Regions from separate parts of the Carnobacterium iners genome, predicted to be linked through region 2. Evidence: a T-box and tRNA genes for the amino acid it is inferred to sense, from the RefSeq annotation. Region 2 holds a T-box; the other holds one or more tRNA genes.
What was found. A T-box is a leader RNA that pairs with one kind of tRNA and senses whether it is charged. The one in region 2 lies ahead of leuS (leucine--tRNA ligase), so its partner is inferred to be a tRNA-Leu.
Positions count from the first base shown of each region.

Region 1: it encodes a tRNA-Leu, which carries the amino acid that the T-box ahead of leuS (leucine--tRNA ligase) is inferred to sense. The anticodon was not compared.

Region 1 covers NZ_FXBJ01000002.1:1,352,645-1,361,596, reverse strand. The annotation lists gene B9Y54_RS06640 (DUF368 domain-containing protein) at 54-950, opposite strand; gene B9Y54_RS06635 (helix-turn-helix domain-containing protein) at 1,246-1,542, opposite strand; gene B9Y54_RS06630 (hypothetical protein) at 1,552-1,782, opposite strand; gene B9Y54_RS06625 (response regulator) at 1,832-2,374, opposite strand; tRNA gene B9Y54_RS06620 (tRNA-Leu) at 2,409-2,492, opposite strand; gene B9Y54_RS06615 (glycosyl hydrolase family 28-related protein) at 2,825-4,252, opposite strand; gene B9Y54_RS06610 (SprT family protein) at 4,307-4,765, opposite strand; gene B9Y54_RS06600 (Tex family protein) at 5,565-7,748, opposite strand; gene B9Y54_RS06595 (metallophosphoesterase) at 7,890-8,732, opposite strand.
Region 2 covers NZ_FXBJ01000002.1:39,314-48,265, reverse strand. The annotation lists gene B9Y54_RS00320 (ISLre2 family transposase) at 1-466, opposite strand, end outside; gene B9Y54_RS00315 (LysM peptidoglycan-binding domain-containing protein) at 799-4,125, shown strand; gene B9Y54_RS12595 (hypothetical protein) at 4,292-4,429, shown strand; T-box leader at 4,621-4,845, shown strand; gene leuS (leucine--tRNA ligase) at 4,921-7,338, shown strand; gene B9Y54_RS00300 (putative polysaccharide biosynthesis protein) at 7,537-8,952, shown strand, end outside.

The DNA of each region.
Region 1 (8,952 bases), 1.3 Mb from region 2:
CACAAAAAAAAAGTAGATTTCTCTACTTTTTTACACATTTCATACAATTTATCTTAGTGAATCTTTTTTTTACTTAACTGATAAATCCCCATAAAGCATAAAACCATTAAGGCTAATCCAATCAGGGCAAAGGGTAATCCATTTGCTGTAGTTAAATCATTTAACGCATCGGTATTGTACATAATGGCAAAAGGCGAAGCTAATACTAAACCTAAAATACCACTGTACGTTAACGAACTATAATGCTTAAATAAATACTCAATGACTTTACTAATTAAAAAGATTCCAATTAAAACACCAACACCAAAAACACTTAAGATAATAAAATTAGGTAAAAGAGATACCATATCTCCGGCTCGTAAAGCATCAATAAAACTCGTAATCGTATTGATAATAGAATAATAGTACCCTAAAATCATTAAAACTAATGAACCACTCATACCCGGAACAATCATTGTTGCCGAAGCGATAATACCAATAAAGAAGAGTTTTATCATACTAACTGGTGTAATTGCAATAGCTTCAAAAGAAGACTCAACTCCTTGAAACATAGGTAAAACAGCTACTAATGCAAACATAATAATAAAAACAACTAAGTGACTAATGGTTAGCTTTTCGTTCTTCATTTTTAATCCTGCTTTAAAAGAGACCCATAAAACGGGAACTCCACCTAATATTAACCCAACAAAAGCTAATGCTGTTGGAAGTGTGTACTGACTTAATAAAAATTCAATGGTGTACGTGAACGCAACGATTCCAAATGCAGCACCAATCAAGATAGGCAACAGTGTTTTTAAACTAGCCTTCCAATTCTTAAATAACTGACTAATTGAAAAGATCATACGATCATAAATTCCAAGCGAAACCGCCATCGTTCCTCCACTTACTCCGGGTATAATATTTGAAATCCCAATGACCATTCCTTTAAGTATATCTATTAAATAATTCATATTCATCCTCATTTACTATATAATTTGCTACTTTAACATAATAACAGAAGTAAGCTATCAAGTGAAATTAAAAAAGAATTAAGAATTTCTATTTTTAGTCTTTTTTTTTATTAGGGATAATAGGGAGAAAATGGAAATAAAAATTTCTGTTTATTTGGCTAGTACATATTTTTTTGTAATCCATTCGACTTCAGTAAAAATGGGTTCAGCTATTTTTTATTGTTTGCCCGATCAAGAGCTACTTACTTGTCTAATAGATTTAAACATATGGCTTCACTTCTTTACTGCTGATAAATTAAATTAATAACTCTTTTTCTTTGAATGTTTCACAGACTTTAATTGGCGATTCTCCAAAATATTTTTTAAGGCAATAAGAAAAATAATGCTGATCGGTATAAACAGAATCTACTGCTGCTTCAAGTACTTTGCAATCTGTCGTCAACAAATACTCTTTAACCTTTTCCATTCGGATTTTTATTAGTGCATTTGTAAAAGAAAATGGGATTTCTTTTACAATACTATCTTTGTATAAATCAATCGTTTCTTTTGTATATGATAGCATCAAAACAATATTAGCTGTGAAATTAAACACTTCGCTATTTTAGTACTTATTAAAGATTCGACGGATAACATTTGCTAGCGAGAACTTCATCATCTCCAAGTTATGATTGTCCAACTGACTCTTTCTAAAACTTAGTTTATCAATATTGACATTTAATATTACTTGTCGATTTCCTTTTAGATTTAATCGATAGGTCTCAACTAATTTTTTTATTTCTTCTCCAGGAATGTCTTTATAGTTATACGTAATCAATGAAACTAAAAAGGACATTTTAATTCCTTAAAATTTTTCTAAGTAATTTGTTTCTATTCTATCCAAATCATTCACTTCTCTTTTTTTCATCCAACGCTTCATGAACCTTTTCAAGCATACATTCTAAATCGCTTATCGAAATAGGTTTCAATAAATATTCAATAATATTTAATTTTATTCTACTTATTGCATAGTCAAAATCATTATGACCACTTAGAAAAATAATTTTAACAGATAGATGTTTTTCTCTTATCCGTCTAGATAATTCAATCTCATCCATGACTGGCATCCATATATCTGCGATAAGAATATCTGGCCCATATTTTTCCATTACTTCTAGGGCCTCTTCGCCATTACCAGCTTCTTCCAGTATAAAAAAGCCTTTCTTTTCCCACTGCACTAATTCAATAATGGATTGTCTTATGTATTGTTCATCATCTACTAAAAGAATAGAATACACTTTGTCATCGCCCGTTTTCAACTTATTAATTTTCTTTAAGTATTCGCTTACATTTATTGGGTAACAACCTTTTTTTATTTTGTAGTTCCTTAATCTTCTTAGGTTTTTTAAGTATTTGGCAATAAAAATAGAACTCACTAATTGTATCATCAGTTGAGCTCTGCCACTTTACCTTTTTATATTATGCGGCCGAGAAGACTCGAACTTCCACCGGGGATACCCCGACCAGCCCCTCAAGCTGGCGCGTCTGCCATTCCGCCACGACCGCATTATTTTCGTTACCTGGTTGGATAGATAGCTATTAAAAAAACAGCTTGTTTCTTATACTAATCACTATACAATTACATGAGTGAATTTGCAATAGGTAAAATGAGTCATAAAAAACTTAAAATACGTCTCATAACTATTTATTGACATTAAAAAAGTAGCAGTCACTTGACTAAAACAAAATCTTAGCATGATTCTTTGGGTTTATTAATAGGAATACAATTTAGCTATAATATAGTAGAATTATCCTCTAAATTTCAATCGTTTTACTTTTTTCTAAATACTTTATCTAATAAAAATAAACGCCACATAAAAAATGTGTGGCGTTTATTTTTACTTATGTGCTACTTGAACATGAGAAGTTGAAGCACTCACTCGAATAGCTTGATTTATCTCAGGATAATTTTTAAGTCTAATATTCTTTATCATTACTTCACTTGCTCTGTATTGAATTGAAATAGCTCTATTTCTAGAATCTATTGGTAAATTTGATTGTGCTTTAGCAAAAAAATGATTGATTGCTACTTTTTGATAAGCTGATATGACGAGAGCTCTTTTTGTAGAGTTAGCATAGAGGCTTATTTCTTGAGGAAAGTAAGAAGCAAGAAACGTTCCGCGTATTCCAAAAGCTGAAAAACTTGCTTCATCAGTTGAAAGATGGTGTCCAATATGTCTAAAATTATAGGAACGATTATCACAATAAGAAAAATGACCAATAATTTGGGTATCTGTAGCTGCCGAACTTGTTTTATGAGCTTTTATTTCTATACCCCCAAAACAGTAGGCACTTAAATTATTAACTAGTGTTACATGTTGAGAGCCATCATCTATTTCTATCCCATTAGAATTAGAAAAGCCTTTTTTATGTGCGCGTCCACTTGGATGGTGTAGAAAACAATTAGAAATTAAAATATCATCGCTATGATGTGTTGTAATACCATCGTCGCCAAATCCAAAAGACTCTACTTGATCTACCCAAACATACTGGCTTCCAAGACGCGAACGCTTGCCATCTCCTAAATAACTGTAAAAAGCTGAGGTGACATCAACACCATGTAGACCCGGGTTTTTTACTGTCACGTTTCGAACTAAAGCAAAACGAACATGAGCTAATGTGAGTCCACTTGAACTAGTCCCACCTGATGCTGTTCTTTGGCTACCTGAAATTCGCTTATGGTTCCAATCTAATGTTAAGCCTTCAATTCGAATGTGGCTATTCCCTTTTAAATAATGACGATTTGTCAGTAGCTTTGCTCTTTTAGGTGCAGAACCAGAAAGGATCAAGTGCGTTTGTTCTGTCCCGCTCCCAATCAACTCTATATAAGAGGGCAATTTAATGCCATCTACACAATATTTTCCTGGTGGAATAACGACACAGCGAAATCCTGATGAAACAGCTTTTTCAAAAGCTTGCGTACAATCTGTGATGCCGTCGCCAACCGCACCGTAGTCTATGACAGACACCACCCTAGTTCGGTTACTTAAACGAACCATTGCTTGATCTAGTTGACCTTTCCATTCAGGGGAAACGTCCCATTCGTTCGCAAGGCTCACTGCACGAGAGGTTGTAAAATCTGTTTTTCTTTTAGTTAAAAAAGAATCTATTAACCAATCTTTTTTAATTTCTTCTGGTTCAACTAATCCACTTAATAAGGTAAATTGTTTGTCTGTTTCATTAATCGCTTCCTGTTTAGCTGCTTTTTTATTGTAGTCTGGAAAAGTTTTTGTTAATAGTTCTTGAATAGCTGTACTTTGATACATTCTATCACCTCATATTCTGATAGGTTAAAAAAATTATTAGTCTACTATCTAAAGTTATTGCTGCAAATCCTGTAAAATTAATTTGCCTTTGCATTTTCCGCAAACAAATTTTTTTGTATTAAAACGACGTTGTCTACGAATAATTATTTGACAGCTTTTACATTGATAGAGCCATATTTTTTTTTCATCGCTAGTTATTTTTACTGATTGAACAAATCGACTCCCACCTGTTTGTTTCAGCAATACCTTAAAATCGTTGTCTTTATGTTGATAACCTTTTCCAGCAAGATGCAAATGGTAATGACATAGTTCATGTTTAATAACCTTTATAAATTCTAGCATGCCAAATGCTTCTAAAATTTTCAGATTAAAGTCTAAATTATGTGATTTCAGATGATACCGTCCACCCGTTGTGCGTAAACGACTATTAAAAGTAGCAACGTGTTCAAATGGTTGTTTAAAATAAACTATGGATATTTCTTCTACCAATTTTTGTAATTCAACTTGTTTCAAACTTATTTCTCCATTCCTCTTTCATAGGACTAGCATCTCCTTAGACTAGACATATTTGCTACCTTCTCTGATACTTCATTTTGAAAGTTTCCCTTTGTGTGTTTCAATAAACGCTCTTACCCATTTTGGATTTTCTTTACTTTAGTCTCTTAGTACCCAGCCAATTGCTTTATTAATAAAAAAATTCATCTTAACCAAAGTTATGAATGATCGTTTCTTCTAAAAGCTCTTTATTCATCTTTTCTTTTCTGAGAAGTTGATGATCAATTGTAACTCTCCTTAATCAGATGTTTTCGTCAAAGCTCTATAGAATCATTGCTTTGTTTAACTCCGGATAATTATAGCCAGACAACCTACCACTCTATGAAGTCCATCTACTGTATCCCACCATGATTTGTTTACTATTAATACATTAATTTTCTCACTATCTGCTAAACTAGAAAGTCTTTTATCGTGTTTAAATAATCTGTAGCAACATACTAAGCTTCTCTGTATGATTTTCCCCAGCACTCACCAAAAAATTACCAATCAATAAGCCTTATTTTTTTAGTCTCTTTAAAGTAAGGATGCTCACTTTTTTTCTTATAGTTACCCGGATACCTAAAAATAAAATTTAATTTCTCATGTATTTAGATATTTTTTTGCTTTTTCACTATCTGTATTTTTTCTGAATCTTGAAATAGATGATCTAAGTTCAAGAAATCTCCTCACAGGTAAAAGTAGTAGCAAGTAATAACTAAACAAAAAAACAAGAAAAGTCATCTCTTAGTGACTTCTTATCTTGTTTTTCTATTTTGGATTAATCTTTCTTTTTAGGGGCCAACATCGTCAATGAAATTCGGCCTTTATTAACATTGATATCTTCTACCCAAACGGTAACAACGTCTCCAACAGCTACTACATTTGTTGGATGTTGGACGTAACCTTTACTTAGTTTCGAAATATGCACTAATCCATCTTGTTTTACTCCGATGTCTACAAATGCACCAAAATCAACTACATTACGAACCGTTCCTTCTAATTCCATTCCTTCTTGTAAGTCTTCCATGCTTAATACATCTGTTCTCAATAAAGGCGCTGACATTTCATCACGTAAGTCGCGACCTGGTGTAAATAAAGCTTCTAGCATATCTTTTACGGTTTCTTTACCTAGCGCTGTTGCTTCGACTAATTTAGCTATATCTAGTAACTCTAAAGATTTTTTAGCTTTCATGCTGCCTACATCTTCTAAAGCTATTCCCGCTAAATCAAGAATTTCTTTTGCTTGTTTATAAGTCTCTGGGTGAATACCCGTATTGTCTAACACGTTTTCACCATCAACGATTCGCATAAATCCAACAGATTGCTCATACGCTTTGGGTCCTAAACGTGGAACTTTTTTCAACTGAGCACGGCTTTCAAAGCGTCCATTTTCTTCACGGTAAGTAATCACGTTGTTTGCTGTTGTTTTGTTCAATCCTGCAACATGCTTCAATAATTGTGCACTAGCAGTATTTACGTTAACACCTACTTGGTTAACAGCTGTTTCTACAACAAAATCTAATCGTTCTTCTAAATGTTTTTGTGAAACGTCGTGCTGGTATTGACCAACACCAACTGACTTTGGATCTATTTTAACTAATTCAGCTAATGGGTCTTGCAAACGGCGCGCAATACTCACAGCACTTCTTTGTTCTACTTGTAAATCAGGGAACTCTTCACGAGCAATCGGACTAGCTGAATAAACAGACGCTCCTGCCTCATTAACAATCATATAAAATACTTGGCGTTCGATTTCTTTTAGGTTATCAGATACAAACGTTTCTGATTCGCGACTAGCTGTACCATTTCCGATAGCAACCATTTCTACTTCGTACTTTTCAATTAACTGTTTAAATTTAACTGCAGCATTCGCGCGTGCTTCATTGCCAGCTGGTTTATGGGGGTAAATAACATCAATATCCATCACTTTACCTGTCGGATCAATAACGGCTAGTTTACAACCTGTCCGATAAGCTGGATCAAGTCCTAAAACAACTTTTCCTTTTAACGGTGGTTGCAATAATAAATTTCGTAAATTTTCACCGAAAATATTAATGGCTTGCTCATCTGCTTTTATAGTTAATTCAGAGCGAATTTCCCGTTCAATTGAGGGACCAATGAAGCGTTTATAGCTGTCTTCAATCGCTTCTTTGATATAAGCCGTTGCTGTTGAGTCCTCTTCTTTTATCAACTCTTTAACTAGATAATTAAAGACAGTAGTTTCATTTACAACCAATGCTGTTTTTAAGATATCTTCTTTTTCTCCACGATTAATCGCTAGTATACGGTGAGAGACTAGTTTAACAACTGGCTCTTTGTAATCATAATACATTTCAAAGACACCTTTTTCATCTTTTTCTTGTTTTTTTACATTAGTCGTTAGCATCCCATTTTTAAGCGTGTATTCTCTTATCCAAATACGATAGCGTGGTTCATCGCTGATTGTTTCTGCAATAATTTCATGCGCTCCTGCTAAAGCAGATTCAGCTGACTCCACATTTTTTTCATCATCAATATAATTGCTTGCTTCTTCCAGGACAGCTACAGATGGAAAAGTAAGCATCCAATCAGCTAATGGCTCTAAGCCACTCTCTTTAGCTATCGTCGCTTTCGTTCTTCGTTTTTGCTTAAAAGGACGGTATAAGTCTTCCACTAGTTGCATTTTCTCAGCTAGCTCAATGCTTTTTTTCAGCTCGGGTGTTAGCTTACCTTGTTCTTCAATTGTGCGGATAACATCTTTTTTACGCTTTTCTAATGTTTGAAGGTAATTGTAACGTTCCTCTATTTCACGAATTTGAACTTCATCTAGAGTTCCAGTCATTTCTTTACGGTAACGAGCTATAAAAGGCACTGTGTTGCCTTCTGATAATAAATTTAAAACGGTTGTTAGTTGTTTAGTTGAGTAGCTTTTCAGTTCCTTTTTCAATAAATCTAGCACTAAAACTTCTGTTGTATCTGTCATTTATTTCTTCCTTTCTTATTTCCATTCATCTTCCTTATTTTAGCATAATCTTCTACTTTTAACTAAAGTTGTTATAATTCTTTTTCAAAAATATAAAAAATGAAAAAGCAACTACAAAAAATAGTCGCTTTTATTTGTTAATTAGTTCCTAGTGTTTCCAGGTAATTGGAACGTTATCATCGCGTTTAATAACTCTGATTTTGCACTTTTAGTCGGCCAATGTTTTTTGCCACCTAAACAAGCACAAATAAATTGTACTTGATTTACGAAAACTGTTTTCCGAAAGTGAACATGTCCCATAATGCTGTATGCAATATTAGGGTAGTTTTCATAAAGCCTCTCATACGTTGAACTTCCTAAAAAGGCATTAAAATAATCATAAATTTTATGCGGCAAAGTCACAACGAATTTAGGATGTGTCACTACATGAGTCATCAAAATAACTTTCCGATCTCCTATTTTAGCTAAATCTTCTTCTATTTTTTCTAACATCCATTGAGTAACCGCTTGATCAGACACTCCCCAATCACAAAACTTCTTATCCTGCCAAGTTCCTGCACGTAAAGACATTTTTTGAAATTCAGCCGTACTGTATTGATTTGTATCTGCAAATCCATAATCATACCAGCCTGAATTACCGACTACTGCCCATTCATCATTAATGATGTAAGGTTTTTCTAAGATGCTTTCTGGTTGTTCTTTGAAAAATTGATAGATTTTTTTCGTATCCTTTTCACCGTTTATTCTAGACCAATAATCATGATTTCCTGGTACAAATAATATTTTTATCTTACTTAATGCTGTTAGTTCATCCAGAAAAGCTTGCGATTCATGGTAATCACTGCTGATATCTCCAGCAATTAAAAAAAGATCGATTTTTTGTTTTTTTATCTGTTTGCTTAACAGAATTGCATAGGTTTCATTTTCTGGTAAGTGTTTACCATTTGTATCAATATGCAAATCTGATAATACACCTATTTTCATTTTAACCCTCGTTTCTTTACTAGTAGTCTATCTACCCTAACTTTTTATCCACTATAAAGCAAGAGAGAGAGTGTGGAACAACTGCTCCATTCTCTCTCTTTTTTATAATCAACTAGAATTAAATTCTGGCTCTTTTTTTAAATTCAAATTATCCTCGAGGCTTTTGCGGCCTCTTGCGGTATTTTTCATTTTCCTCTCAGAGCTGAACAGAGTGCTTCGC
Region 2 (8,952 bases):
CTTCACGCGCTTGTGCTTCTCCCACTCGTTTAAGGAGGCTGCCTACTGTTTGATGGCTCATCGCTACTGCTGTCCATTCTTTCAGTGTTTCAGCGGTGTCCCGATAGGTACACTTACTGGCTAACTCTGCTACTTTGACTTCTACGAGCGGACTATGACGTTGGTATTTTCGAATCCCCAACCACTCATCTAATGGATAATGATTTTGATTCTCTTGATCTGCCATTAAAGTACGACGGTAACGGACAGGCCCAAAAATAAATTGGACTGTTTTCCAATCTTCTCGCTTTACTTTCCATCCTTCTTGTTGCTTTTGTTCCTTAATCGTTTGGTTTACGTGTATAAATATATCTCCTAATAATTCCGTAAATACTTCATACATATAAAGCTGAATAGATTCTTCTGTAGCAATTAAATCGCTTGATTCCTTTATTATTTCGTATAATTTTGATATAATGTTATCCATAAGAAGGCCTCTTCCATTTATGTATTTGCCGCGTAAGCATACATTTATGATAGAACGCCTTCTTTATTTTTGCTAGTAAAAAGATAATATCCTCTCGAGAACTATTTTACACGTACAGAAAGCTGGATAGCGGGTTAAAAAGAGAGTTAATTTAAAGGTATGTTATCATTACAATTGTGTGTCGTATATTAAAATGGTTGTCACAATCAAAGTCCACCTATGAAATGCGTGTATAGAGCGCTATAATAAAGTAAATAGTAAAAGTTAAGAGTATTTCAATAAACACTACAGTTATTTTATTGTGGAATTTATCTAAAATAGGAGGTATAGTATTGGATAAAACTAGAAAAGAAAGAATAGATGCTATTACTAATAAGAGAACTATCACTCAATTCACTCAGTCACATATGATGTATAAAAGAGGAACGGCAGTTTTCAGTACGACCTTGTTAATTGGTTTATTAACGTTTCCTTCTTTTTCAGTAGTAGCTACCACTGACGCTTCAGAAAATTCTAACAAGGAAAAACTGGATAATTTTAATGAAGTTTCAGAGAAAACAATAAAAATATACGAAGAAATTAAAATAGAAATTACACAAGATCTCTCAGAAGATGCAAAAAATGAAAGAGATCAAAAAATCAAAGATCTAAAACTTTTTTTAGGTGAAGAAAAATTTAAAAAAATTAACTTTGAAGAGCTAACGATTGATGAAATTGAAGAATTAAGTAATAAGATGTTTGCGGTTGAAAGAACAAATGGCTTATCTGTAAATGATGGAGAAGAAATTACTAGTACATATAAATCAGGTATAGAAAACAATTTGAATAGAGGTACTGCAGTAGTCGATCAAGCTGCAGCAGAGAGATTAGCTGCAGAGAAATTTACAGTCGATCAAGCTGCAGCAGAGAGATTAGCTGCAGAGAAATTTACAGTCGATCAAGCTGTAGCGGAGAGAGTAGCTGCAGAGAAATATACAGCTGATCAAGCTGCAGCGGAGAGAGTAGCTGCAGAAAAATCTAGAGCTGATCAAGCTGCAGCGGAGAGAGTAGCTGCAGAAAAATCTAGAGCTGATCAAGCCGCAGCGGAGAGAGTAGCTGCAGAAAAATCTAGAGCTGATCAAGCCGCAGCGGAGAGAGTAGCTGCAGAAAAATCTAGAGCTGATCAAGCCGCAGCGGAGAGAGTAGCTGCAGAAAAATCTAGAGCTGATCAAGCCGCAGCGGAGAGAGTAGCTGCAGAAAAATCTAGAGCTGATCAAGCTGCAGCGAAGAGAGTAGCAACTAAAAAAGCAGGGAAAGCAGATTTAGCTAAAATATATATTGTTAAATCAGGAGATACATTAAATGAAATTTCAAAAGCACATAGGATTTCTTTAGCTGAACTAAAGGGGTGGAATAATCTTTCTTCAAATTTAATTCATCCAGGCGATGCTTTAGCTGTAAATAAATCAGGTGCTGAAATTGTGAAAAAATCGAACGAAGTAATAAATTCCAACAAAGGTATTGAAAAAATGTCCAATAAAGAATTTGTAAACTTTATTGGAGCTTACGCAGCAGAAGTAGCACCTAAAAACAATCTTTATGCTTCAGTAATGGTTGCTCAAGCAGCACTGGAAAGTGGGTACGGTAGTAGCAAGCTAGCAACAGCACCGAATCATAATTTATTTGGTATTAAGGGAAGCTACCAAGGCCAAACAGTCACAATGTATACTGACGAATATAGTGTCAAAGGTGGCTGGATTCGTCTTCCACAAAACTTTAAAAAGTATCCCTCTCATTCTGAATCATTACAAGATAATGCAAATCTATTAAAAAAAGGAACCAATTGGGATTCTAATTTTTATTCTGGTGCATGGATAGGTAATACAAGTAGCTATAGTGATGCTACAGCCTGGCTGCAAGGAAGATATGCAACAGATCCAAGCTATGCTTCAAAATTAAATAGAATTATTAAGGATAATAATTTAACTAGATTTGATAAAGGATACACAGGTGGAAATACATCTGATAAACCAACTACTATGCCGACACCAACACCAGAAGGCAACCCTTCTGACTCTGGTCAAACAGACTCAAATACAACAGTAACGTCAAATTACCAAGTTAAAAATGGTGACTCATTATGGGGTATTGCAGTGAGTAATAAGGTATCGGTAGCAAATTTAAAATCATGGAATAATTTGAAATCTGATGTTATCTATATAGATCAAAAGCTACTCATTAAAGAGACAGTTACGACACCAACACCAGAAGGCAACCCTTCTGACTCTGGTCAAACAGACTCAAATACAACAGTAACGTCAAGTTACCAAGTTAAAAATGGTGACTCATTATGGGGTATTGCAGTGAGTAATAAGGTATCAGTAGCAAATTTAAAATCATGGAATAATTTGAAATCTGATGTTATCTATATAGGTCAAAGGCTACTCATTAAAGAGACAGTTACGACACCAACACCAGAAGGCAACCCTTCTAACTCTGGTCAAACAGATTCAAACACAACAGTAACGTCAAGTTACCAAGTTAAAAATGGTGACTCATTATGGGGTATTGCGGCGAGCAATAAGGTATCGGTAGTAAATTTAAAATCATGGAATAATTTGAAATCTGATGTTATCTATATAGATCAAAAGCTACTCATTAAAGAGACAGTTACGACACCAACACCAGAAGGCAACCCTTCTGACTCTGGTCAAACAGACTCAAATACAACAGTAACGTCAAGTTACCAAGTTAAAAATGGTGACTCATTATGGGGTATTGCAGTGAGTAATAAGGTATCGGTAGCAAATTTAAAATCATGGAATAATTTGAAATCTGATGTTATCTCTATAGGTCAAAAGCTACTCATTAAAGAGACAGTTACGACACCAACACCAGGAGTAAACAAACCTGACTCTGGTCAAACAGACTCAAATACAACAGTAACGTCAAGTTACCAAGTTAAAAATGGTGACTCATTATGGGGTATTGCGGCGAGCAATAAGGTATCGGTAGTAAATTTAAAATCATGGAATAATTTGAAATCTGATGTTATCTATATAGATCAAAAGCTACTCATTAAAGAGACAGTTACGACACCAACACCAGGAGTAAACAAACCTGACTCTGGTCAAACAGACTCAAATACAACAGTAACGTCAAGTTACCAAGTTAAAAATGGTGACTCATTATGGGGTATTGCGGCGAGCAATAAGGTATCGGTAGCAAATTTAAAATCATGGAACAATTTGAAATCTGATGTTATCTCTATAGGCCAAAAGCTACTCATTAAAGAGACAGTTACGACACCAACACCAGGAGTAAACAAACCTGACTCTGGTCAAACAGACTCAAATACAACAGTAACGTCAAGTTACCAAGTTAAAAATGGTGACTCATTATGGGGTATTGCAGCGAGTAATAAGGTATCGGTAGCAAACTTAAAATCATGGAATAAGTTGAAATCCGATGTTATCTATATAGGCCAAAAGTTAATATTTCAATCTGTAACACAAAATGTGCCTATAAAAGAAAATGCAACAAAAATATATCGTGTTTTACCTGGTGACACATTATGGGCTATTTCAAAAAAAATAAATATTCCAGTAACAAAATTAAAAGAGTGGAATTATTTGAAAACAGATATTATTTTTGTTGGTCAGTCCATTTTAATTAAATAAAAACAAATGATTTGCTAGTAAAAGGGTTAAACTTAGAGAAATCTAAAGTTTGCCCTTTTTTATTTCTTTTTTTAAATATAAATTGGTATATTAGGCGGAGACGCTAACGTTGTGTCTATCGACAACTGGACAACACGTTTAAAACTGGAAGTTTAAGATATGTCACTTGTTGACGAAAAAAATTAAATCTGTAGGCGTTGCTGAAATTAATAAAGTTTCAGTCTATAACATTAAAGCTATTGTTGGAACTGAAGTACAATTCGTCTCTGATGAAATAATTAAATTAAGAAAACAATCTATTTAAAAAGACTTTGGAGTTCTAGCTTTAAAGTCTAGTTGTATGGTTTATCAGGACGAAATAGAGCTTAGTTACTTGTTTTCACAAATTTAATTTATTGCTTAATTATTTAATAAGATAATGTCTACGTGTAATTAAAAATCCTGTTTTTTTCTTCTTGCTCACGGGGTCTTTATTTGATAGAATAAGGTAAATAGTTAAATATAAAGAAAAGGAATAGTAGAAATCCTTCTTTTATAGAGAGTGCATGGATGGTGGAAATGCATAAAGAACATTATCGAACTCACCTTGGATGTAGCTTTACTGAAATGAACAGTAAGTAAAGTCGTAACGCCTGCGTTAAAGGTAAGAAGAGTCTATACGATAATGTGTAGAAAATTTAGGTGGTACCACGATTATCGACTGATCCAATCGTCCTATGAGTAACAGAGTAAATATCTGGACTCATAGGGCGATTTTTAATTTTATAGACAAAAAGAGAAAGAGGGATAAAAGTTATGAGTTTTAGTCATAAGAAAATTGAGAAAAAGTGGCAACACCACTGGAAAGAACAAAATACGTTCAAAACAACAGAAGATACAGAAAAAGAAAAGTTTTATGCGTTAGATATGTTTCCTTATCCGTCTGGTCAAGGATTACACGTTGGTCACCCTGAAGGATATACAGCAACAGATATTCTTTCACGGGTGAAACGTGCACAAGGATACAATGTTTTACATCCCATGGGCTGGGATGCTTTTGGACTACCAGCAGAACAATATGCTTTAGATACGGGAAATGATCCTGCTGAATTTACGGCGAAAAATATTGAAACGTTCAGACGTCAAATCAATTCATTAGGCTTTAGTTATGATTGGGAACGCGAGATTAATACAACGGATCCTGATTACTATAAATGGACTCAATGGATTTTTACTAAATTATATGAAAAGGGCTTAGCTTATGAAGCAGAAGTAGCGGTTAACTGGTGTCCAGAATTAGGAACTGTTTTAGCAAATGAAGAAGTGATTGATGGCAAAAGCGAACGTGGCGGGTATCCGGTTTTTCGTAAACCAATGAAACAATGGATGTTAAAAATTACGGCATACGCAGAACGTTTATTAGATGATTTAGAATTAGTCGATTGGCCTGAAAGTATTAAAGAGATGCAGCGCAATTGGATAGGCAAGTCTGTTGGAGCTACTGTTAAATTTTCTGTTCAAGATTCAGATCAAGAATTTACGGTCTTCACAACACGTCCAGATACACTATTTGGAGCTACTTATTGTGTTTTAGCACCAGAAAAAGAGTTGGTAGGTAATATTACTACTTCAGAACAAAAAGAGACCGTTGAAGCTTACCTTAAAAAAGTTAGCCTTAAAAGTGATTTAGAAAGAACAGATTTAAATAAGGATAAAACCGGTGTCTTTACGGGAGCTTATGCAATTAATCCAGTAAATAGCGAGAAAATGCCTATTTGGATTGCGGATTATGTTCTGGCTTCTTATGGTACGGGAGCTATTATGGCTGTGCCTGCGCACGATCAACGTGACTATGATTTTGCGAAAACATTTGATTTAACGATTACCCCAGTTCTTGAAGGCGGAGATATTGCAGAAGAAGCCTTTTTAGAAGATGGGTTACACATTAACTCCGATTTCTTAAATGGATTAGATAAAGAAACAAGTATCACTAAAATGAATAACTGGTTGGAAGAAAATAAAGTAGGTCACCCAGAAACAACATACCGTTTGCGTGATTGGTTGTTTGCTCGTCAACGCTATTGGGGAGAACCTATTCCAGTTATTCATTGGGAAGATGGAACATCTACTACTCTGCCTGATGAAGAGTTGCCATTATTGTTACCAAAAACAGAACACATAAAACCTAGTGGAACAGGCGAGTCACCATTAGCAAATATTAAAGAATGGGTAAATGTAGTCAATCCTATTACTGGTATGAAAGGTCGTCGCGATACAAATACGATGCCACAATGGGCAGGCAGTTCATGGTATTTCTTACGTTTTATCGATCCTGGAAATCCTGATATGCTAGCTGATCCTGAAAAACTGAAGGAATGGTTGCCTGTCGATATTTATATTGGTGGAGCAGAACATGCTGTATTGCATCTATTGTATGCCCGTTTCTGGTATAAATTTTTATATGATATTGGAGTTGTACCGACAAAAGAACCTTTCCAAAAATTATTTAATCAAGGAATGATTCTTGGAGAAAATAATGAGAAGATGTCTAAATCAAAAGGCAATGTTGTCAATCCTGATGAAGTTGTCGAAAAATTTGGTGCAGATACGTTACGGATGTATGAAATGTTTATGGGTCCATTAGATGCATCAATTGCTTGGGATGAAAATGGATTAGAGGGTAGCCGTAAGTTCTTAGATCGCGTTTGGCGCTTATTGGTTGATGAAGAAGGCAAATTACGCGATCGCATTACGACTATCAATGATGGTTCGTTAGATCTTGTTTACCATCAAACAGTAAAAAAAGTAACAGAAGATTTTGAACAGCTGCGTTTTAACACGGCTATTTCACAATTGATGATTTTTGTAAACGAAGCTTACAAAGCGAAAGCTTTACCAGTCGATTACGTAAAAGGGTTTGTTCAGTTGCTAGCGCCAATCGCACCTCACTTAGGCGAAGAGCTATGGTCTATGCTCAATACTAAGGACGAAGGTATTTCTTATGTAGTATGGCCAAGTTACGAAGAATCATTCCTAACACAAGACGAAATTGAAGTCGTTTTTCAATTAAATGGTAAATTAAAAGCTAAAGCTAAAGCGCCAAAAGAAATAACAAAACAAGAATTAGAAGATTTAGCTTTGAATAATGAAAAAATGAAAGAATCATTAGCAGGTAAAACGATTCGAAAAGTGATTGTTGTTCCTGGAAGATTGGTTAATATTGTAGCAAACTAAAATCGAGAAATAGAGGACTAAAATGGTGAGACAGTAGAGTCTTGTCGTTTTAGTTCTTTTGCTATCTTGAGAATACCTAAAACTAAACGTAAGATTTCATAAAATTACACAAGTGTCTCAGTAAAGAGATTGCAACCAAATTCGTAAAGAAGTAGAATAGACATTAGTACATAAAAGGATGAGAGTAGGGTATAAGAAATGTCAAAGGATAAAGTTGAAGAAAAAGGGCTAGTCAGCGAAAAAAGTTCAAGAGAGAAAATGGTCAGTGGATCTGCTTGGATGACCGGAGGCAGTATTTTATCCCGTCTGTTAGGCGCATTGTATATTATTCCTTGGATGGCATGGATGGGAAATCAAGAAGTAGCCAATTCTGCTAACGCACTGTACACGATTGGGTATACTCCGTACGCACTATTCTTAAATATTGCAACGGCCGGTGTACCTTCAGCAATTGCAAAGCAAGTATCGTATTATAATGCATTAGGGGAGTATAAAATCAGTCAAGATATTTACAAAAAAGGGTTGCAAGTAATGGCTGTCACAGGAGTTGCAGCAGCAGCATTGATGTATGTCATTGCTCCATTTATTGCTGCAAACAGTCCAACAGCATCGTTAAGTGACGGAACACAGGTTATTCGTTCATTAAGTTGGGCATTACTGATTATTCCTTGTATGAGTGTAACTAGAGGATTTATTCAAGGTCATCACACGATGGCACCTTCAGCTATTTCGCAATTTATTGAACAATTAGCTCGGGTCATCTTTATGTTGGCGGCTGTTTATCTGATTCGAATCGTATTTAATGGCGAAATTGTTGATGCTGTAACCGCCTCAACATTTGGTGCGTTTGTTGGTGCCTTATTCAGTATCGTCTATTTATTAACTATCATTCGAAAAAAGAAGCCAGAATTAGATTATAATTTAGCTCATAGTAAAAATAATATTAAGATATCAACAAATGAGATCTTTAAATCAATTATTAAGACTGCTATTCCATTTATTATTATTGGATCAGGTATTACTTTGTTCCAAATCATTGATCAATTTACCTTTGCACCTATTATGAAGACTGTATCAGAGTTGACAGCGAAACAAATAGAAAATAGTTATGCCATTGCAGCGGGCAACGCAAATAAATTGATTATGATCGTTATTTCGTTAGCGGGCTCAATGGCTATTACCTCTGTTCCACTGATTGCTGACTTACTAGCAAAAAAGAAAATGAAAGATGTGAGAAGACAGTTAAGTGATAGTATTCAACTTTTTTTCTTTATTATGTTGCCAGCAGCAATAGGAATGGCAGTTATTTCAAAATCATTGTATACCGTATTTTATGGGTATAGCGCATTTGGTACGGGAATTCTACAGTTATCTTCTTTCATGAGTATTTTTCTTGGGTTATTTGTTCTATTAGGTTCGACGCTTCAAGCAGCCGATCAAACAAAGCCAGCTTTAAGCGCGATGGGCATTGGATTAGTTGTGAAATTAGCTGTTCAATACCCGGCTTTATCGATTCTTGGCACATACGGTATGTTAGTATCCAATATAATAGGATTTGGTGTAACGGTCCTTTTAATGTTATGGGCTATGTATAAGATGACTAAATTAAATATT